DNA from 3 places in the Shewanella sp. FeAMO genome. Region 2 is predicted to be linked to each of the others. Evidence: predicted binding sites of a transcription regulator. Region 2 holds the regulator's gene; each other region holds the start of a gene.
The links. Region 2 encodes sigma-54, which starts transcription at its own class of promoters, with help from an activator protein. Its sites were predicted from a motif close to GTTGGCACGNNNNTNGNNT; they were not measured.

Region 1 (7,387 bases), 2.0 Mb from region 2:
GGTCGGGTTGGAGACTACCCAAAACTGGCTGGATAACTGCTCCGACGGTTTTCTTGAGTGCAGCTCCCAGAGTGCCGCCGGCAGTGTCTGGTTTACCGATAAGCAGAAAACCCGTGACAGAGAACCTTTGAGTCACCATCAAAGCCGCCGGGCCTGTTTTAATCTCGACGCCCTTCTGCGCAATCATATCTGAGGACGTAAGTATGAAGATGCATATCAGCAAGACACCGCTGCTGGCAGCGATACTCCTGAGCCTCACGGGTTGCCAGGATGATGCCAAGGTAGAACAAAACCAGCAGCCCAAAAGCCTGACCTTGGCCATGGTGCCGCCCCAGGCAAACGATATCAAGGCTTCAGAAGAGCTAGATACAGGGCAATTGCCGCCCTTGAATACCTCCAGGGAAGATGTCAGCTTTGTCAGGGCGCTGTCAGGGGAATATCAAGCCCAGCTGCCGGACAAAACCGCCAGTGCCAGCAGTGATGAATACTGGTTGATGGTTACAGGCGCCGAGCTTAACCAAGGCATAGAGCTGCCATTAACCCAAGGCAGCAGCGTTATCCGTCTGGCTCCTCGCTGGGATAAAAGCAGCGGCGCCCCGACTGCCCCCAAGAGCATCGCTCCGGACGCAGTTCAACTCAGCTCGACCGCAGGCAAAACTGAGAACAAACGTCTTATCCGCCACGCCGTAGACTCAGAGTCTCTGGCCAGCGCCGGGATGGATGATGACTCCAGTGCCCTGTTGCTGAACTCAGATATCAAGCCCGGTCTCTATCGCCTGCAGGTCGCCGCAGCGCTAACCGCCACTGACAACTATCTGGTTAATGTCAAAGAGAAAGGCTCTGCCTATCGTCTCAAGTTAAGCACCCCATCATCACTCGAGGCCAACACCCATCTCGAGTTGGAGCTGGCGCTTGAGAACGATAAGGCCATGGGTTCACCTCGTTTGGCCAGTGCCCGGCTGCAGCAAGCAAGCGGCGAGCAAACCCCACTGCAACTCAGCCAAAGTGGCGACAGCTGGCGACTGCAAAATGAGCAGCTGCCCATGCCCTCAAGCAATGCGGGTTTCAGTGAACTGGTGGTCGATATTGAGACCCAGGTGGATAACACCTTGGTACGACGTACCGTCAAGACCGCCTTCAAGCAGTTCTATCCATCGGCGCGGCTGGCACCCGAAATCAAAGTTGGTTGGCAAAATGGTCTGCCAAGTGCCCTCAACTTTACGCTGGAGCTGGCCCAAAGTGGTCGTTTTGGGGTGTCGGCAATACTCACAGGGATGGACTCCCAGGGGCGGGAAATCGCCATACTGCAGAGTGAAAGCGCAGCCTGGCTGACACAAGAGCAAAACAGTCTGCAGTTGCCTCTAAACCTTGAGCTAATCCAAAATTCGGGCTTAAAGCCGCCCTATGGTGTCAGGGCAGTTGAGCTCAAGGATATGGGGCAGATGGCGCGCTTGAGTTACCGCGACAAGGCGCTGAGTTTAGATGCCCTTTAAGGCCAGCTTTCAGGCAGAGAGAAACTTATAGCCAGAAAGCAACTTATAGCCCAAAAGCAACAAAGCCCGATGCAGATGTCAGCATCGGGCTTTTTACTCTGCTGCTTGGCTTAACCGATTGCGCCTTTATAACCCCACTCTTTCAGCCAAGCTTTTGAATCAATGCCCTTCCATCGCATGCAACTTGGCCTGATAGCGTTTTTTCTGCTCGCCGTCACCGGCCAGCGCCAACGCCTTTTGCAGATTGCTCTTCGCTCGGTCGGAGTCCCCTTTTGCCCAATAGGTTCTGGACAAACCAAAGTAAAACTCGTGGCGATAATCCGCCTTCTCAATCGCTCTTCGATACCAACTCAGCGCCTCATCATATTGGCGATCCATGTAGGCTTGCTGCGCCATATCATAGTAGTAATAAGGATTCCGGATCCGGGCAAGCTCCAGTACCTTGTGCACTTCGGCCCATTCATCCAGTCTATCCTGGCTACTCAGCATGACCGCCAGGTTATAGAGGGTAGTCATGTTTTCCGGCTCAAGCGTCAACGCATAGCGGTAGACCCGCTCGGCCATCTGTTCCATGCCCCTGGCGCGATAGAGCACCGCCAGGCTGTTGAGCGCCGGAATAAACAGACTCTGCTGTTGCAAGCTCTTTTTCAGCAAGCCGTATGCGAGATCCCAATTCTCATTGATCAATGCCTCGGCCGCCGCATTGTTGTAATACATGGCGACCACAGTACCTTGGCTGATCTTATTGACCTTATAGCTGCGCACAGCACGCTCGGGCAGGAAATCCACCAGAATGGAACGCTCGGTGACATGGAAGACATGATTATTCTTGGGCGGGTATAGCTTGAGATTGATATGACCATTGACCAGATAAAAGGCGCCTTGGCGATCCCAGACCGGGGGCACTTCCACATCACGAAATTCAACCTCTATCCCCAGTTGTTGCGCCATGGCCGCCGTCAGGATCACCAGTGACATGCAGTTTCCGGCCCTGTCGTGAAAGGTTTCGGCGGCGGTGCGGGTGTAGTTGTCCTGATAGCGAAAGCCGCCCTTGTCGGCATGGATATAGTCAGCCAACCACTCGTGGGCCAACTCCTGATTGGACATGAGTGCGCTGCGGCTATAGGCACCTCTGAGCAACTGCACCGCCTCGGGAGGCAAGGCGAATAACTCGGCGGGCTCGGGGATATTCCCAACCTCTTTGAATTGGTTATCCTGAAACAGGCTGCCAAGGGCCATCTTGCTTGGCACCGGGGTACTGCTGCAACCGCAAAATAGCAGCAGCAAAACCGCACCAATTAAGCGACTCAACATGGTAGCGGATAGAGCGCCAGAGAGAGCACGAATGAGAGGGCCGGAGAAAGCGCTTGAGAAAGTGCCTGAGAACATAGGGCCTCCTGAGTTAAGGCTTCTTTACTGAAAGCTTAAGTCAGACTGGCCACTCCTGCCGCGCCAAAGGGTGACAAAATGTGAATATCCCCTAGTTCAAGCCTTCATTTCCGGGAGCGATAACTTCGGAACCCGGCTTGGGGATCCCTATATAGAGCTGCTGTTGCCGGTAAAGATAGGGGCGATAAAAATGGCCATCGCAGGAAAAGTAGCGATAGGGGCGCATGTAAGGAACACATATAGCAGGCAGGCTGCGGAGGATCTCCAGTTGCTGCTGCGAGCGCAGTAGTTCCTGCCACTCATGCTGACGCAGTAATTCATCCCTGACGGCAAAGGCATCGAAGGGCTCACTGGCATCACGAACCACCACTTGTCCTGCCTCGGCATTTCCAAGCCACAGCAAAGTACTGAACAAAGTGCAGAGAAAAGTACCGGTCAGCTTCATTACACTGAGAGTCTTCATCGCCATCCCCTTAGGCTCCAGGCTGTTTCTGCTTTCAGTCTGCCCCCAAGAGCGTCTGTCATCAAGCGCCATAGCCCCAAAATGCGCTTTTCCTGGCCGACTCCCGCCAAGCCAGGTAACAACAAGGCCGGTAACCCCAAAGCCAGCTCTAACGAAAAGCCACCTCACAAGAGATGGCTTAAAGATAAAGGAAGCTTGCCTGGTCTCTCAAGAACACTCATGGCTTATCAGCTGGCGTTCCTGGCCTTTCAACTGGCGTTCTTGACAGTCACAAACTCAGGATAGGCATCGATACCGCAATCCGACGCGTCCATACCGTTGTATTCTTCCTCTTCGGTCACCCGGATCCCCATGGTCACTTTCAAGGCGCCCCACACCAGCAATGACGCCAGGAACACCCAGGCAGAGATCACCGCAGCGCCAAACAGTTGCCCTGTCACACTGGCATCGGCATTGGACAGAGGCACCATCATCAAACCGAAGAAACCGGCGACCCCGTGCACCGAGATAGCCCCGACAGGATCATCTACCTTGATGCGGTCAAAGCCCACGATGGAGAACACCACCAAACCGCCGGCTACCAGGCCTATCACACCCGCCATAGGCAGAGAGGGCGACAATGGATCGGCCGTGATAGCCACCAAACCAGCCAAAGTACCATTGAGTATCATGGTCAAGTCGGCCTTGCCCCACACCATCTTACAGACGATCAGTGCAGATACCGCGCCGAAGGCCGCCGCCGAATTGGTGTTGACGAAGACTTTGGCCACGGCGCTGGCATTCTCGGCATCAGAGACCAGTAACTGAGAACCACCGTTGAAACCGAACCAACCCATCCAGAGGATAAAAGTCCCCAGGGTTGCCAGCGGCAGGTTGGATCCCGGGATAGGGTTAACCTGGCCATTGGCGCCATATTTACCTTTACGGGCCCCCAGCAGCAAGACGCCGGCCAAGGCCGCGGCCGCACCGGCCATATGCACTATGCCGCTACCGGCAAAGTCGACAAAGCCGGCTTCGGAAAGGAAACCACCGCCCCAGGTCCAGTAACCTTCCACCGGATAGATGACTGCCGTCATTACCAGGCTGAATGCCAGGAAAGCCCACAGGCGCATGCGCTCGGCCACGGCGCCGGAAACAATCGACATGGCTGTAGCCACAAATACCACCTGGAAGAAGAAATCAGACTCCAGCGCATGGTCGGCGTCAGCAGCTTGAGATCCTATCAAGGTGCTGATGCTCGGCAGCCAGCCGCCCTCGCCATTGTCCACATACATGATGTTGTAACCCACTATCAGGTAGGTGATACAGGCGATTGAATAGAGACAGATGTTTTTGGTGAGTATCTCTGTGGTATTTTTGGAACGCACTAACCCGGCCTCCAGCATGGCGAAACCTGCCGCCATCCACATCACCAGCGCGCCGGAGATCAGAAAGTAAAAGGTGTCCAGCGCAAAACGCAGCTCTGTGACCGTAGTACCCAATTTGCTCAGTTCTTCCATCTTCTCCCCCTTACAGCGCTTCTGTATCTGTTTCGCCCGTACGAATACGGATAACCTGTTCCAGATCTGTCACAAAGATCTTGCCGTCACCTATCTTGCCGGTATGGGCGGCGTTGGTGATGACCTCCAGCAGGTGCTCAAGATTCTCCGCCTTGGTGGCTATCTCGAGCTTAACCTTGGGCAGAAAGTCCACCTGATACTCGGCTCCCCGATAGAGCTCTGTATGCCCCTTTTGTCGGCCAAAACCTTTGACTTCGGTGACCGTCATCCCCTCAATGCCTATGCCCGCAATCGCTTCGCGGACATCATCAAGCTTGAACGGCTTAATGATTGCGCTGACTAATTTCATCCAGACCTCCAGAATCGCCTTGCTGTATTGGTGTTATGCCAAAAGCAATTCAAGCATCAGGCCAAAATGTTAATTTTTTGTTTTATAAAGAGTTAGTTTTTACGGACCAGGTTGAGAGCTGCAGATATGCACCAATTAGGTGCAAGTAAGGCTTGGGCGCACAAAAAAAGCGCAATCATCTACGACCTAAGGCCTATTGGCTTAAGCCCTGTACTGACGTTAACTGAATGTCCTGTCGTTGACTGAAGCGAAAGAAGGACTCGTTTGCACCTGTCCTAAGACCAACCTGAAGGAGAACAAGATGTTAAAAGCGGAAGAATGTGTGCTGGTCATAGTGGATGTTCAGGGCAAACTGGCGCAGATAATGGACAAGAGTGAACAGCTGCATCAGCAAATGGCCATGCTGATAGAAGGCACGGCCTTGTTTGATATCCCAGTGCTCTGGCTGGAACAGTTGCCACAGAAGCTCGGCCCCACTACAGAGTCGCTGGCTGCCCTGCTATCCAAGACCACTTCGCCGATTGCCAAGCATCACTTCAGTGGCTGGCACTGCCCGGCGTTCCGTGAGGCACTGTTGAGCACGGGCCGCAAACAGGTACTGCTGGCCGGGATAGAGGCACATGTCTGTGTCTATCAAACCTGTGGTGATCTTATCGAGCAGGGTTTCTATGTGCACTTGATAGCCGATGCCGTCAGCTCCCGCAGTGAAAGCAACAAACGCTTGGGAATAGAGATGATGAAGCAGCAGGGAGCCAGGCTCAACAACAGCGAATCTTTACTGTTTGAACTGCAACATCAGGCAGAAGGTGAACGCTTTAAGGCTCTGCTTAAGCTGATCAAATAAGCCTGTAATCACTGCTGGCTTGTAAGATAAAAAAATCCCCGCGGTGCGGGGATTTTTCATTTTGTTATGTTAACGACTGTTACTTGTAGGTCGCTTCACGCTTCTTGGCTTCAGCATCCCACTTAGGCAGAACATTTTTCTTGAAGTCTTCCTTGTCGGAAACCATCTTCTTCATGTCCATACCCAGAGCAGCCTGAGCCTTGGCCTTGGTGGAGATATCAGGCAGAGCGACAGGCTCAACGATACCTTTCTTGGCCAGCAGCTGCGCCAGTTTCACCCGGGCGTTGGCAGCCTTGTCAACCGCAGTACCCAGTACCCGCAGCGCTTCATCAGGAGCGTGAGCCGCGACACCGTGAGAGGCGATAGCATAATCCCAGCGCCATTGAGCATGACGGATATCAGTCAGGATTGGCTTCATCTCGGCTTCGGTCGCACCGGCTTTCCATGCTGCAGCAGCTTCGAAGTGTGCCTTGACGATTTGATCTTCGGCCTTCAGCTTCAGCTCTTTAACTTTGGCTTTACGCTCGGCAGTCAGGTTCTCCATAAACTCTTTGCTCTGTGTGTGGCACTGAGCACAGGTTTCTTCAAAGCGGTCGAAAGGATTACCCACTTTGTGATCGGTGAACTTACGACCCTTGTCGTTGGTTACTTTAGGCATGTGACAGTCAACACAGGTCACGTTGTTCTTACCATGAACCCCCAGCTGCCAGGTTTCATAACCTGGGTGCTGTGCCTTCAGCATAGGAGTCTTGGACAGAGCGTGAGTCCAGTCGGCAAACTCGATGGCATCGTAGTAAGCTTCCATGGACTCCACTGTAGTGCCTTGATCCCATGGGAACTTAACAAAGCCCTTACGGCCTTCCACTTTCTCAAAGTAGTATTCTACGTGACACTGGCCACAAACCATGGATTGCTTGTCTTTGCGGGAAGCCTTATCAAATGGCGTACCCAGGGTCTCCATGGCGCGCTCGGCAAAAGGACGGCCCAAACGCAGCTTAGGCGAACCTTTCTCGTGACAATCGCCACAACCTATGGCGTTAACCACTTCAGGGCCACCTTTGGCCCACTTGCCGGTGAAGTAACCATCTTCACCTTGCTCTTCAATCAGGCGAGGTACATCCGGGCTCTTACAGCTCCAGCAAGCCATTGGCATTGGGCCATCTTCGGCACTCTTTGGCGCACCGGTACGCAGGGTGTTGCGCACATCGGTCACGGCATAAATGTGGCCACGAGGGGCATTGTAGTCCTTGGCGAAACCATAACCGGCCCACAGGATCACCAGGTTGGGATCTTCTGCCAATACGTCAACAATTTCAGCACTCTTTGCAGTGTCATGCCAACTGGCATATT
Region 2 (7,387 bases):
TCATCCAGCCCGGTCAGTGGCCTGAGCGCCGGCTCCCAGTGAGGGTTGGGCAGAAAGCGCACATCAAACATGAAGTCGGCTTCCTGAGGCATACCATGCTTAAAGCCGAACGACTCGAAGTTGATCACCAGCTCTTTATCGACACTGCCAAGCAGAATTTCCCGCACTGTGTCACTGAGTTCATAGATGTTCAGCGCCGAGGTGTCTATGTAGTGATCCACCAGTTTCGACATGGGTTCCAGCAGCTTGCCTTCGAGCTTGATGGCATCCTGTAGTGAGACTTTGCTCTTGGACAGGGGGTGCAGTCTGCGGGTTTCGCTGTAGCGCTTCAGAAGCACTTTATCAGAGGCGTTGAGGAAGAAGCTGGTCAGTTGGGTGTTTTCCGGCAAGGCCGCCAACTGTTGTTCCAGCACCTTTTCCTGATCCGGCATATTGCGCACATCTATGCTGATGGCGACCAGATCATTGCTGCCACGGAGGTTTTCCAACAGGCTGCCAATCATGGGCAGGGGGAGATTATCCACACAGTAGTAACCCAGGTCTTCGAGTACCCTGAGGGCAACGGATTTTCCGGAACCGGAGCGGCCTGAGACTATGGCGAGTTTCATCCTGTGATCACCTGATAGAGTTCTGTTTCGTCGCTGGATTTTCGCAACTGCTTGAGTATCGCCTTATCGCTGAGCTTTTCAGCCATGGCGGATAGGGTACTCAGGTGTTGCTGACATTGATCTGCGGGCACCAGGAGGGCGAACAGTATGTCCACCGGCTGGTTGTCTATGGCATCGAAGGCGATAGGCTCTTCGCATTTGACCAGCACGGCAATCGGCTCTGTAATGTCCGGTAGTCTGCCATGCGGAATCGCAATACCATTACCTATACCTGTGCTCCCCATCTTTTCGCGGGCCAAAAGGCTTTCAAAAATCGCTTGAGAGGAAAGGGTGGGGTACTGGGCGCTAGCGAGATCGCTAATCAGCTCCAGTACCTTTTTCTTACTGCCCGGAGTGGCACAGGTAGTGCACTCCGGCCGCAGGATGGTACTCAGTTCCATCGTTAGTGTTTTGTCAGCTTTTCTTTGTGTTTAATGACCTGACGATCCAATTTATCAATCAGAACGTCGATGGCGGCATACATGTCGGCATGTTCAGAAGTTGCATAGACTTCGCCGCCTGTGAGGTGGATCTTGGCTTCGGCTATCTGTTGCAGTTTTTGTACATTGAGCACAACGTGCACATTATTGATCTGTTCGAAATGGCGTTCAAGTTTAGAAAACTTACTTTCCACGTAGTCACGCAGTGAGTCGGTGATCTCGATATGATGTCCTGTCAGGTTGATTTGCATAGAAAGATTCCTCCAATTTCCAACTGTGGATTTATAAACTCTTACGCTGGTTCGACGGTGGTATCATCATAGCCTCGCGATACTTGGCTATGGTGCGTCTTGCAACGTTGATTCCCTGTTCTGCCAGAAGTTGCGCCATCTTGCTGTCGCTCAAAGGCTTCTTCTGGTTTTCCGCTGCCACGAGCTTCTTGATAAAAGCCCTGATCGCCGTGGAAGAGCATTCTCCGCCATCTTCGGTGCCGACATGGCTGGAGAAGAAGTACTTCAATTCAAATATTCCCCTGGGGGTATGCATATACTTTTGAGTGGTGACCCTGGAGATGGTCGATTCATGCATCTCGACCGCTTCGGCAATATCGTTGAGCACCATGGGTTTCATGGCCTCTTCACCATATTCAAAAAATCCCTGCTGGAACTGCACTATACAGTTGGCCACCTTGAGCAGGGTGTCGTTGCGGCTCTCCAGGCTCTTGATAAACCATTTGGCTTCCTGAAGATGACCTCGAATAAACTGGCTGTCTGATTGACTGCGGGCGCTACGAGCCATAGCCGCATACTGCTGATTGATCCCGAGTTTGGGCATACAGTCCGGGTTGAGTTCTACTACCCAGCGGCCGTTTTTCTTCCAGACACTGACATCAGGGATCACATATTCCTCGTCCATCGGCTGCACCAGCAAGCCGGGGCGGGGATTGAGGCTCTGAATCAGGTTGATGGCGTCACGCAGCTGATCTTCCTTGAGCTTGGTCTTGCGCATCAGGGTGCGGAAATCACGGGCGGCAATGAGATCCAGATGTTCGTCAATCAACAAGCGGGCGTCGGCCAGATGCGGGGTGTCTGCGTTGAACTGTTGCAACTGGATCAGCAGGCATTCGCGCAGATCTCTGGAGGCGATGCCGACAGGATCGAAGTGCTGGATCCGCTTGAGTACTGCCTCGACTTCATCGAGCTCAATCTCAGGGTTGCCCATGGCTTCGAGGATCTCCTCTGTGCTCTGGGTCAGATAGCCCTGCTCGTCGATGGCATCAATAATGGCGGTGGCAATGGCGTCGTCGGTATCGGAAAACGGGGTCAGGTTCTTCTGCCATTCCAGATGTTCATAGAGACCTTCGCTGGTTTCACCCTGGAAGGGCATATCATCTTCACGGCCCATGGCCGGCCCGGAGGCGCTGGCGGCGGTAAAGACTTCGTCCCAGGTGGTATCCATAGGTAATTCATCCGGCATAGACTCATTGTTCAATGCCTCTGAGGTTTCTACCGTGGAACCATCTTCCTGCTTGGCGCTCAACTCGCCGGCGTCGTTTTCCTTGTGGTTGTCGTCGATAGCGTCATCCTGGTTGTCCTCGGCCATTTCCAACAGAGGGTTGGCTTCCAAGGCTTCCTGGATTTCCTGCTGCAGCTCAAGGGACGACAGTTGCAGCAGGCGAATAGCCTGTTGCAACTGAGGTGTCATGGTCAACTGTTGACCCAGTTTGAGCTGGAGTGACGCTTTCATTATACCGCTAATCCCTACTCGTTATTTTTCAAGGAAAAAATTCAATAATAACAAACTATAATACCCGGAATTGCCACCGGATGACATGATCCTAACTATAGCCTGAATTGTTCGCCTAAGTACACAGCGCGCACTTGCTGGTTGTCCAAGATTTCAGCGGGTGTGCCCTCGGCGATCAACTGCCCATGGCTGACTATGTAGGCTCGCTCACAAACGTCGAGTGTTTCGCGAACATTGTGGTCTGTGATCAGCACCCCCAAACCGCGGGACTTAAGCTGTTCGATGATTTTCTTGATATCGATAACTGAGATGGGATCCACACCGGCGAACGGCTCATCCAGCAGAATGAACTGTGGATTGGCGGCCAATGCCCGGGCGATTTCCACTCGGCGGCGTTCTCCGCCGGAGAGGGACATCCCCAGGCTGTCACGTATGTGGGTAATATGGAATTCTTCCAGCAACTGTTCGAGTTGTTCCTCGCGCTCGTCGCTGTTGAGTTCTTTGCGGGTTTGCAGCACGGCCATGATGTTGTCATGCACCGACAGCTTGCGGAAAATACTGGCTTCCTGTGGCAGGTAGCCTATGCCTTTACGGGCACGCAGGTGCATGGGATCCAGGGTCAGCTCGTCGTCGTCAATGAAGATACGGCCCTTGTCACTCTGTACCAACCCAACCACCATATAGAAGGTGGTGGTCTTGCCTGCCCCGTTGGGGCCCAGCAGCCCCACGATTTGGCCGGTATTGACCGACAGGCTGACGTCTTTGACGACGTTGCGTTTCTTGTAACTCTTTGCCAGATTCTGTGCCGTCAGGGTGCTGGTCATTGCGGCTCCTGCTGCTGTTCTTTCTTATTGAGATCCTGATAGTTTTCCGGCTGGATAACAGTGGTTACCCTGTCTTGGCCTTTGCCGCTGCTTTCCGCTTCCAGCTGCTGCTTGTTGATGTCGTAGACTATCTTCTCTGCGGTCACTTCGCTGCCGTCTTGTTCTACTTTGGCCTGGCCCAGCAGGGTCATGATACGACTGTCTATGTTGTAGTGGATCTCTTTGGCCTTGGCACTGGCCAGACGGCCGTCTTCCAGTTTCTGGGTATAGGTAGCGGGTGAGCCCTTGGCCACCAGGATCCGCTCGCCACTCTTGTCTTCTGTGTAAGCCGTGAGTTCATCGGCCAGCAGTTTTAAACTGCCCTGGGTGACTGTGACAGGCCCGCCGTATACCACACGCTTGTTTTTGATATCGGCAAACTGATTAGCGGCGCTGATCTCTACTTTTTGCAGCAGATCTTCTTCAATGGCCACTGCCGACAGGCTTGTGATGCACAAGAGGGCACCGATAAAAAGCTTACTTGGTTTCATAGGTTCCTTTCACCTGACTGGTCAGCTTCACTTGCTGAGCATTGAGATCGGCGTACAGGCCGGATCCCTTGATATTAAAGTCTTTGCCTTCGATCAGGATCTCGCGATCTGAGGTCATGATCATGGTGTCCAGATCCAGCTCCACATAACTGGTTTTCAGGCTCTGGATCGGTTCATTGGGGCTAATGGCGTCGATGATAACATTATTTTCAAGTACCACTCGGTTACTCTTGCGATTGAGCCTGCCCTCGTTGGCAGACAGGCGCCACTGTGCCTCGCCCTTGTCCGGATAGACCAGATAAACCGGTTGGTTGAAGAAGGTCTTTTCACTGGCTTCATAATGTTCCATGTGCGCCGCGGCGACCCTACTGGCGACATTGCCCTGCTCATCAAAGTTGACCGAGCGCAGGTCATCGGCGACAAAGTCAGGCCTAACCACATCCACAGGCGCCTCACTCTGTTGAGCGTTGCGCTTGTTCTGCACCTGCCAGTAAAGGATAAGTGCAGTGGAGAAAAACAAAATAATGGCCAGGGTGACCCTATTCATATACTCATTCCGTGGGCATTTTCAAATTTGTCCTGACTGAGCAGGATAAGATCCGCCAGCTCCCGGAGCGCCCCATGGCCGCCGGCAATCTGAGTGACCATGTGGCAGTGTTGCCTTACCCAAGGATGGCCATCGGCCACGCAAACCGCCAGCCCAACTTGCTTCATCACCGGCAAGTCGACAATGTCGTCACCTATATAGGCCACTTGTTCAGGCTCGAGGTCATAATGCTTAAGCAGCGCCTCATAGGGCTCCAGCTTGTTGTCTATGCCTTGATAAATCTTGTCTACCCCCAGGGCTGTCATGCGGTTTTCGACTATCTGGGACTTGCGGCCGGTGATCACCGCCACCTGAATGCCGCAGGACAGCAGCGAGCGCACCCCATAGCCATCGCGGGTATGGAAGGCCTTCAGCTCTTCGCCGCTGTTGCTCATATAGATGCGGCCATCGGAGAAGACACCGTCGACATCACAGATAAGCAGTTTGATTTTGGCGGCTCTTTGCCAGTTATCTTCGCTTATGGGCCCGTAGAAACCTTGATGACTCATCAGATAACCCCCGCCTTGACCATATCCAGCATATTGAGTGCTCCAATCGGCTCATTGGCGCCATTGATGACAATAAGACCATTGATGTCATTCTCGTCCATCACCTTCAGCGCCTGCGCCGCGAGGATATTGTCACCACTGGTGATGCAATCACGGGTCATGACGTCGCTGATTTTTGTGGTACGCAGGTTGACTCCGGCGTCTATGACACGTCTCAAATCACCATCGGTGAAGATACCCACGAGTTGTTTCTGTTGATTGACCACGGCGGTCATGCCCAGGCCCTTCTTGGAGATCTCATACAGGGCGTCGGTGATACAGATATCTTCTGTGACCAGCGGCAGCTCTTCGCCTTTGTGCATCACATCGCTGACCTTGAGCAGCAGCTTGCGCCCTAAAGCGCCGCCGGGATGCGACAGGGCAAAGTCATCTTTGGTAAAGCCCTTGGCCTGCAACAGGGCGACCGCCAGGGCGTCTCCCATCACCAGAGTGGCCGTGGTGCTGGAGGTGGGCGCCAGACCCAGCGGGCAGGCTTCTTCCGGCACCTTGATGCACAGATGCAGCTGCGCCAGCTTGGCCATGGTGGATTCGGGCTTACCTGTCATGGAGATCATAGGGATCCCCTGGCGCTTGATGACGGGCATCAGGGTCAGAATTTCGCTGGACTCGCCCGAGTTGGAGATAGCCAATACGATATCGTTTTCACTCAACACCCCCAGGTCGCCGTGGCTGGCTTCGCCCGGGTGAACGAAGAATGCCGGGGTGCCCGTGCTGGCGAGGGTGGCAGAAATCTTGTTGCCTATATGGCCCGATTTCCCCATCCCCATCACTATCACCTTGCCGCTGCAGTCGAGGATCAGTTCGCAGGCTTGGGCGAACTCGGGGGAATCAACAAACTGGTACAGGTTATCCAGTGCTTGTTTCTCGATATCTATTACTCTGCGGCCCCATTGGCGCAGTTGCTTAGCTTCTGCCATAGTTGTCTCTCGTCTTTTTGCCCTTCATCGCTAGTGGGATTGAAACAGGCTGTATTGATAGCCGATGAAGCTTATCAGTAGTAAGGCACCGTGCCAGCGTTTGAGTTCACGTTGTTTGCCTGTGCTCAGCACCAGGAGTGCCAGGGCACAACTGGTGCCCAGAACCATATAAAAGTCGCGTCCGGCCGCCGCGGCATCGATTACGCCCGGGGCGATAAGGCCGGGTATTGCCAGTACCGCCAGTATGTTGAACAGGTTGGAGCCGACAATATTGCCTATGGCCAGGTCGTCCTCTTTCTTGAGCACACCGGCCACACAGGCCGCCAGTTCCGGCAGGCTGGTGCCTACGGCAATGATGGTTAGACCGATAACCAGATCAGACAGTCCAAAAGACTTGGCGATGCCTACGGCACCGTCCACCATCCAATCCGCCGACAGCGGCAAGAGTACCAAGCCTATTATCAACCATAGTACCGCCTTGGCGGTGGGCACATCTTTGGGGATCTCGGCATCGGCTTCGTCGGCGAGTGGGTCCTTGTTCTTATTGGTCAGCGCATGCCAGATAAGATAGCCCATCAGGCCGAAGAACAGCGCCAATAAAATAACCCCTTCGCTGCGGCTAAGATACTCATCGTGCAGGAAGTAGCCCGCCAGCACTGTGGCACCCAGCATCATGGGGATCTCCCGCTTCAGGGTCTTGGAGCTGACGGCAATAGCCCCGAGCAGGGCGGTCAACCCCAGGATCAAGCTGACATTGGCGACATTGGAGCCCAGCACATTACCCACGGCCGTATCCGGCATGCCGGCCATGGAGGCGCTGGCGGCGACGAACATCTCTGGGGCCGAACTGCCCATGGCCACTATGGTCAGTCCTATCAACATGGGGGGTAACCCCAGGTTACGGGCAAAAGCCCCGGCGCCATAAACGAATTTATCGGCACTCCAGACCAGGACGGACAAGCCGGCGAGCAGCAAGAAAATATTGAATAACATGCAGTAAACAAAGCTACGGATTCTGGCGTGCATTTTCGCCGTATTTGCTACAAATTGAAAGTATCACGGCGCGATACTATTGATTCAGTTGTGCGCTTATCCTCAATTGCGTACAATTTATCGCTTATCTTTGGC
Region 3 (7,387 bases), 2.4 Mb from region 2:
AAAGCTCCAGGATGGCGGCGCCTTGAATCAACGTACTGTTACCTTGGGCAACGAAGACTTCTTTACTGCCACTGCAGGTAAAAACTCTTTGCCCGGCTCCTACAACATCAAGATTGAGGCCTTGGCACAGCAACACAAGGTTGCCGGTGCTGCCACCGCCGATGCCAGTGCCGCGGTCGGTGAAGGAAGCCTACAATTTGCGGTCAATGGCGAGAATTTCAGCGTCGATGTGGAAGCCACAGATTCGCTTGAAGATATTGCCAAAAAAGTGAATGCCAATGCCGATAATTCGGGGGTTACCGCCACTGTCATCACCAGTGATGCCGGCAGCCGTTTGGTATTCAGCTCCGACAAAGAAGGCACGGATAACCAGATAAGCGTAACCGCAACTGATACTTCAGGTACCGGGCTTTCAGATATGTTTGGTGCCGGTAATCTTGAAGAGATCCAGGCTGCCAGCAACGCCGTACTCTATATTGACGGCCAGAAGCTGACTTCCCAATCCAATGAAGTGAAAGACGCCATCCCCGGCGTGACGCTCAACCTCACTGATGCTGATGTCAACAAGACCACTAAGCTGACCATAGCTCAGGATACCGATGCGGTTAAAGAAAACGTCAAAGGTTTTGTTGATGCCTACAATAGCCTGATCACCTCGATAGAAAAGCTCTCGGCCTATGATGTAGACAAAAAAGAGGCTGCAGCGCTGCAGGGTGACTCCATGATCCGCTCACTGGAATCTCAGTTACGCTCCGGGATCAGTGACAGGGTGGCGACGGCCGACGGTACTATTGCACTCTATGATATTGGCATTAAAACCGACAGATATGGCAAACTCTCGATTGATGATGCCAAGCTTGATGAGGCCATCAAGACCAATATGGACGGGGTCGAAGCGCTGTTTTCCACCAAGGATACCGGCCTAGCCAACGCCATGGATGAATTGGCCACGACCTACGTCAAGGCCGGTGGTGTAATAGACACCCGCAATCAGGCCTATACCGGCGATAAGCAACGTCTTGCGGATCAGCGTGAGGCCTTTGCCCTTAAAATGGAGTTGCTGGAAGCCAGATTGACCAAGCAGTTCAACGCGATGGATCTGGTGGTTGGCCAGTTGTCAGCACAGGGACAGAACGTAATCGGTGCCCTGAACTCCTTGCCGGGTGTCGTCAAGAAGAGTAGCTGATTGGGATAAAAGATGCAGGTAACTGAAGAACTGAATCAGATCAACGAATTGTTGCGCCGGGCTCTGGATTGTTTACTGACAATTCCCGCCGAGGATGAAAAAACTGACGAGTTGGTCTCTAATTTGCAAGAGCTGGTAAGCAGGCGTCAAACTTTGCTCCAGACCCTGATAGAGGAAGTGCAGAGTCCTGAGTTGCTAGAGGAGCAATTGGAGCTGACTGCCACTTTTGAGCAGCATGCCAAAGCGATACGCCAACAAAGGCAGGAGCTATTGGCGCTCAGGAGTCAGAACAAACGTCAGGTCAATGTTTACAAGTCTATAGATGCAAATAGGTAGGTATTTATGAGAGGGTCGCTACAGTCTTATCGTAAGGTGTCATTGGAGAGTGAAATCTCAGTTGCATCACCGCACAGGATCATTCAGTTGATGTTCAACGGCGCATTGGAGCGTATTGCCCAGAGTCGTTACGCCATAGAGCAAGGCGACCAGTCGTCCAAGGGAATTTTCATCAACAAGGCGATTGGTATTATCACAGGTCTCAGCAACAGCCTGAATATGGAAGCCGGTGGTGAGATAGCCAAGAATCTCAGCAACCTTTACGACTTTATGCTGCGGCGTATCTCTGAGGCCAATCTGAATAATGATGTTCAGGCGCTGGATGATGTTGCGGCCGTGCTGCGGGACATCAAAGAAGCCTGGGATGCCATTCCCGCTGATAAACATCACCTTACGGCTCACGAAGAAAACCGTTGAGTTATTAACCATTCGAGATAAAGGCGCCTTTGGCGCCTTTTTGACTTACGCCATTTAATTGACGATATTAGCTCTTAAGTGCTGAATTTGGACTAAAATCAGGAAGGGTTAGGCAGAAAAGCCATCCTAGGCTTGCTTATATCGTGCCGATAATACAATATTCAGCATTGCTACAAATTTAGCTGAGTATGTGAAGAAAGCATTGCCAGACTTTCCAGAGCAACTAACACTAATAATTAATGCGAATCCATAATTGCCAAAGCTTAGCGGCCCACTGAATGATGCATACAGATCAACGAATTTTACTTGTCGGAAACCCCTCTGAGCGCACCAGTCGCTTATCTTGTGTTTTAGAGTTTATTGGTGAGCAAGTGGAAGTTGTGGCTCCCGAGGCTATCGACGCGCAATCTCCGGAAACTCGATGTCGGGCCATGATATTGGTCAGTGACGGTATAGAGGACGAGGCGCTGCAGTCGCTGATGCTTAAACTGCCATGGCAGCCTATGTTGCTGTTGGGGCAAAGCAATGCCAATCCTTCCAATCTACTCGGCAAGATTGAAGAACCTCTCAGCTATTCCCAACTGACTGAACTGTTGCATTTTTGCCAGGTCTTCGGTCAGGTCAAGCGGCCGCAGGTACCAACCAGTGCCAACCAGACCAAGCTGTTCCGCAGCCTGGTAGGGCGCAGCGACGGCATTGCCAATGTGCGCCATCTGATTAACCAGGTTTCGGGATCTGATGCCACTGTGCTGGTGCTCGGCCCCTCTGGTACCGGCAAGGAAGTGGTTGCCCGTAATATTCATTATCTTTCAGAGCGTCGCGATGGCCCTTTTATTCCGGTCAACTGCGGTGCCATTCCTCCAGAGCTGTTGGAAAGTGAACTATTTGGCCATGAGAAAGGCTCCTTTACCGGTGCTATCAGTGCCCGTAAGGGACGTTTTGAGCTGGCCGAAGGCGGCACCCTGTTCCTCGATGAGATAGGTGATATGCCGCTGCAGATGCAGGTCAAGCTGCTGCGGGTGCTGCAGGAAAGAGTATTTGAACGTGTGGGTGGCAATAAGGCGATTACCGCCGATGTGCGAGTGGTAGCTGCGACCCACAGAGATCTGGAAACCATGATTGAAGGCGGTGAATTCCGCGAAGATCTCTTCTATCGCCTCAATGTGTTCCCCATCGAAATGCCACCTCTGTGTGAGCGTCGGGATGATATCCCCTTGTTGCTGCAGGAGTTGGTCAGTCGGGTATTCAACGAAGGCAAGGGACGGGTGCGTTTTACCCAACGCGCCATTGACTCTCTCAAGGAACACGCCTGGTCGGGCAATGTCCGCGAGCTGTCCAATCTGGTAGAAAGGTTGACAATCCTCTATCCGGGCGGCCTGGTCGATGTTAACGACCTGCCGGTCAAGTATCGCCATATCGATGTGCCCGAGTATTCGGTCGAGGTCAGTGAAGAGCAACTGGAGCGTGATGCCTTGGCATCCATCTTCAATGACGAAGAGCCGGTCGATTTGCCAGAGACCCGTTTTCCCAGTGAGCTGCCTCCGGAAGGGGTCAATCTCAAGGATCTCTTGGCCGAATTGGAAATCGACATGATACGTCAGGCGCTGGATCAGCAGGACAACGTCGTTGCCCGCGCCGCTGAAATGCTGGGTATTCGCCGCACCACCTTGGTGGAGAAAATGCGCAAATACGGCATGAGTAAAGACTAAGCTACTGATAATTTAGATTTTTAAATTGGCATAAACTCTGCATTAACCCTGTCAGCATCGTATTTTTGACGGGGTTAATATGTCTGCAAGCCCACTGGCTCAGCTCGAAACCATCTCTCATCATGGCCGCGAATGGATCCCGGTAAGGGAAGCCGCCAATATGTCCAATCGTATGGAGCATATTCTGCAGGCCATGCCTTCGGGCGTCGTTATCCTCAACGGTGACGGCTTGGTCAGTGAAGCCAACCCGGTTGCCGAATCTTTGTTGGGTGTTCCTCTGGTTGGTCAGCGCTGGCTGACTATCATCAATCGCGCCTTCGCGCCGCAAAAAGACGATGGTCATGAAGTTTCCCTGCGTAATGGCCGCCGGGTGAAGCTGGCTATTACGCCTCTGACCCCGGAGCAGGGGCAGCTGATTATGCTGACCGATCTCACCGAAACCCGACTGTTGCAGCAAAACCTTTCCCACCTTGAACGCTTGTCTGCGCTCGGGAAAATGGTAGCCACTCTGGCGCATCAAATACGCACTCCTCTGTCTGCCGCTTTACTCTATGCCGCCAACTTGGGCAGTCCAAGGCTGGATGCCGGCTCCAGAGAGCGTTTTCAGGGCAAATTACTCGACCGGCTTTCCGAGCTGGAGCAGCAGGTCAATGATATGTTGTTGATTGCCAAAGGTAAGCAAGAGGAAGCCTGCGATAGAGTGCCGTTCTCGACGGTGCTGGAAAAAGTCATGGCCAACTGTGAGCCCATCGCTGCCAGGCAAAATGTTGAATTGAGCCTGCAAATTGAAGGCGATAGCGAGATGCAGGTCAATCTTCATGGCTTGAGTTCTGCTATCAATAATCTGGTGATCAATAGCCTGGAAGCCGGCGCCAAAAGAGTCATTTTGCGCCTGAGCTGCGATCAGGCACTGCGCCTCGATGTGATAGATAACGGCAAGGGCCTGGACAGCAAGATGCAAAAGCAGGTGCTGGAGCCTTTTTTCACCACCAAGCGTCAGGGGACAGGGCTTGGGCTGGCGGTGGTGCAGTCAGTGGTGCGCAGCCACGGCGGCAAATTGGACCTCAGCTGTAAGCTGGGTGCAGGTTGTACCGTCACGCTGACATTCCCGTTAACGACAGACTCTCAAGGAGGCGTGGCATGAGCGAAGCAAAAATTTTGTTGGTGGAAGACGATGCCGCGCTTCGGGAAGCACTGCTCGATACCTTGCTGCTCGCCAGTTATGAGTGCGTCGATGTCGCCAGCGCCGAAGAAGCGATAACCGCTTTGAAAGGTAATCGTTTTGATATGGTGATAAGCGATGTGCAGATGGAAGGTATCGGCGGTATGGGGCTGCTGGATTATCTGCGTCAGCAACATCCGCAGCTGCCGATCCTGTTGATGACAGCCTATGCCACCATCGACAATGCCGTCAGCGCAATCAAGCTGGGGGCCGTGGATTATCTCGCCAAGCCGTTTGCCCCTCAGGTATTGCTCAATCAGGTGAGTCGCTATTTACGCCCCAAGGTGGTTAGCGGCGGCCCAGTGGTGGCCGATGAAAAGAGCCTGGCCTTGCTGGCACTGGCGCAGCGGGTGGCCGCCTCAGAAGCCTCTGTGATGATAAGTGGCCCCAGCGGTTCGGGTAAAGAAGTGCTGGCTCGCTACATTCATCAGCACAGCCAAAGGCCTGACGGGCCTTTTGTGGCGATTAATTGCGCCGCCATCCCGGAAAATATGCTGGAAGCCACCTTGTTTGGCTACGAGAAAGGCGCCTTTACCGGGGCTTATCAGGCTTGCCCCGGTAAGTTTGAACAGGCTCATGGCGGCACTCTGTTGCTCGATGAAATTTCCGAGATGGAGCTGGCATTGCAGGCCAAGCTGCTGCGGGTGCTGCAGGAGCGCGAGGTTGAACGTTTGGGAGGCCGCAAGACCATCAAGCTCGATGTCCGGGTGCTGGCAACCTCCAACCGGGATCTGAAAGAGATGGTGGCCAAGGGCGAGTTTCGCGAAGACCTTTATTACAGGATCAATGTGTTTCCGCTTGCCTGGCCGGCACTGAACCAAAGACCGGCGGATATCATCCCGTTGGCCAAACATCTGTTGGCGCGTCACGCTGAAAACGCGGCGATTAACCCGGTGCCAGTTCTCAGCGATGCTGCAGTGCGACGTTTGTTGGCCCACCGCTGGCCGGGGAATGTCCGTGAGCTGGATAACGTGATCCAGCGGGCGTTGATCTTGAGTCAAGGGCAGATAGAAGCGGGCGATATTATTATCGATTTGCAGGATGTTGCTTTGGGAGATACCACAGCCCCGGAAACACCGGAGGCGCTTGGTGATGAGCTCAAGGCTCAGGAGCATGTGATTATTCTTGAGACTCTGGCCCAGTGTCAGGGCAGTCGCAAGCTGGTGGCAGAGAAATTGGGGATCAGTGCCCGCACTCTCAGATACAAGATGGCGCGCATGCGTGAGATGGGCATAGAGGTGCCCGCCTGAGTCATCTCCAAAGCGGCCGTCAGGCCGCTTTCCAATTCCTGTGTTTTTCCTCAGGCCCTGGGTGAATTCAGGGCGTTTACCTAGCTTAACTTTGACTATTCCATTTTTGGCAAACTAATTGCATAGAGTCTGGTAACCCAGATTTTTCGTCAATTCGCTGACGACAGGAGTGAGAAGATGCAAATAGGTGCCAATTCTTTATTGCAAGAAATGCAATCACTTAAAGGTGAAATTGCCCCAACGGGATTTCAGTCTTCGCCTGTACGCCAGGTGGGCAATACCACAGGAACTGATTTCGGCCAATTACTGGCCCAGGCCGTAGGCAATGTCAGTGAGTTGCAAAGCACATCATCCAATCTGGCCACCCGGCTGGAGATGGGCGACACCACAGTGTCTCTGTCTGACACTGTCATTGCCCGCGAGAAAGCCAGCGTCGCATTCGAGGCCACAGTGCAGGTGCGCAACAAGCTGGTCGAAGCCTACAAAGAGATTATGAGCATGCCTGTTTAAGGCATGCTTGCATCACAGATCCCGGATAACAGGAACGCACCGTGAGCACAGAATTAGTAGCAGGATCCAATGTTTCCGCCGGTGGAACAACGCTGGAAGGGGTCCAACAGGAAAACAAGTCGGGTGTATTGGGCTCCCTCGGGGGAGTGGATATGCTGCGGCAGATCACCATGATCCTGGCATTGGCTATCTGTCTGGCTCTGGCGGTATTTGTGATGATCTGGGCTCAGGAACCGGAATACCGACCTCTGGGCAAGATGGATACCCAGGAGATGGTGCAGGTACTCGATGTGCTGGATAAGAACCGGGTACCGTACAAGATTGAAGTCGATGTGATCACTGTGCCTGAAGACAAGTATCAGGACGTGAAGATGATGCTGAGCCGCGCCGGCATAGATTCCAGTGCCGAGGCCAAGGATTATCTGAGCCAGGATTCCGGCTTTGGTGTCAGTCAGCGGATGGAACAGGCCAGGCTGAAGCAGAGTCAGGAGATGAACCTGGCGCGGGCGATTGAAGAGCTCAATAGTGTCAGCCGTGCCAAGGTGATCCTGGCGCTGCCGAAGGAAAATGTGTTCGCCCGCAATCGCGCCAAACCCAGTGCCACAGTGGTGGTCAATACCCGTAGGGGCGGTTTGGGACAGGAAGAAGTTGATGCGATAGTCGATATCGTTGCCTCAGCGGTTCATGGCATGGAACCCAGCCGGGTTACAGTGACAGACTCCAACGGCCGCTTGCTGAACTCAGGCAGTCAGGATGG

Region 1: a site for sigma-54 is predicted at 5,241-5,259, ahead of glnK (P-II family nitrogen regulator). Genes of this name have one in related genera too.
Region 3: a site for sigma-54 is predicted at 6,226-6,244, ahead of fliE (flagellar hook-basal body complex protein FliE). Genes of this name have one in related genera too.

What each region holds. Positions count from the first base shown of each region.
Region 1 covers NZ_CM132201.1:1,122,223-1,129,609, reverse strand. The annotation lists gene ACWAU4_RS05055 (lipase family protein) at 1-193, shown strand, start outside; gene ACWAU4_RS05050 (DUF4785 family protein) at 204-1,493, shown strand; gene ACWAU4_RS05045 (tetratricopeptide repeat protein) at 1,653-2,807, opposite strand; gene ACWAU4_RS05040 (hypothetical protein) at 2,974-3,345, opposite strand; gene ACWAU4_RS05035 (ammonium transporter) at 3,594-4,844, opposite strand; gene glnK (P-II family nitrogen regulator) at 4,855-5,193, opposite strand; gene ACWAU4_RS05025 (hydrolase) at 5,495-6,037, shown strand; gene nrfA (ammonia-forming nitrite reductase cytochrome c552 subunit) at 6,117-7,387, opposite strand, start outside.
Region 2 covers NZ_CM132201.1:4,117,227-4,124,613, reverse strand. The annotation lists gene rapZ (RNase adapter RapZ) at 1-608, opposite strand, end outside; gene ptsN (PTS IIA-like nitrogen regulatory protein PtsN) at 605-1,048, opposite strand; gene hpf (ribosome hibernation promoting factor) at 1,051-1,338, opposite strand; gene ACWAU4_RS18540 (RNA polymerase factor sigma-54) at 1,370-2,833, opposite strand; gene lptB (LPS export ABC transporter ATP-binding protein) at 2,929-3,657, opposite strand; gene lptA (lipopolysaccharide transport periplasmic protein LptA) at 3,654-4,187, opposite strand; gene lptC (LPS export ABC transporter periplasmic protein LptC) at 4,174-4,734, opposite strand; gene kdsC (3-deoxy-manno-octulosonate-8-phosphatase KdsC) at 4,731-5,282, opposite strand; gene ACWAU4_RS18515 (KpsF/GutQ family sugar-phosphate isomerase) at 5,282-6,259, opposite strand; gene ACWAU4_RS18510 (calcium/sodium antiporter) at 6,290-7,252, opposite strand.
Region 3 covers NZ_CM132201.1:1,692,665-1,700,051, forward strand. The annotation lists gene fliD (flagellar filament capping protein FliD) at 1-1,186, shown strand, start outside; gene ACWAU4_RS07635 (hypothetical protein) at 1,199-1,522, shown strand; gene fliS (flagellar export chaperone FliS) at 1,529-1,939, shown strand; gene ACWAU4_RS07645 (sigma-54 dependent transcriptional regulator) at 2,218-3,648, shown strand; gene ACWAU4_RS07650 (sensor histidine kinase) at 3,728-4,792, shown strand; gene ACWAU4_RS07655 (sigma-54-dependent transcriptional regulator) at 4,789-6,120, shown strand; gene fliE (flagellar hook-basal body complex protein FliE) at 6,298-6,630, shown strand; gene fliF (flagellar basal-body MS-ring/collar protein FliF) at 6,672-7,387, shown strand, end outside.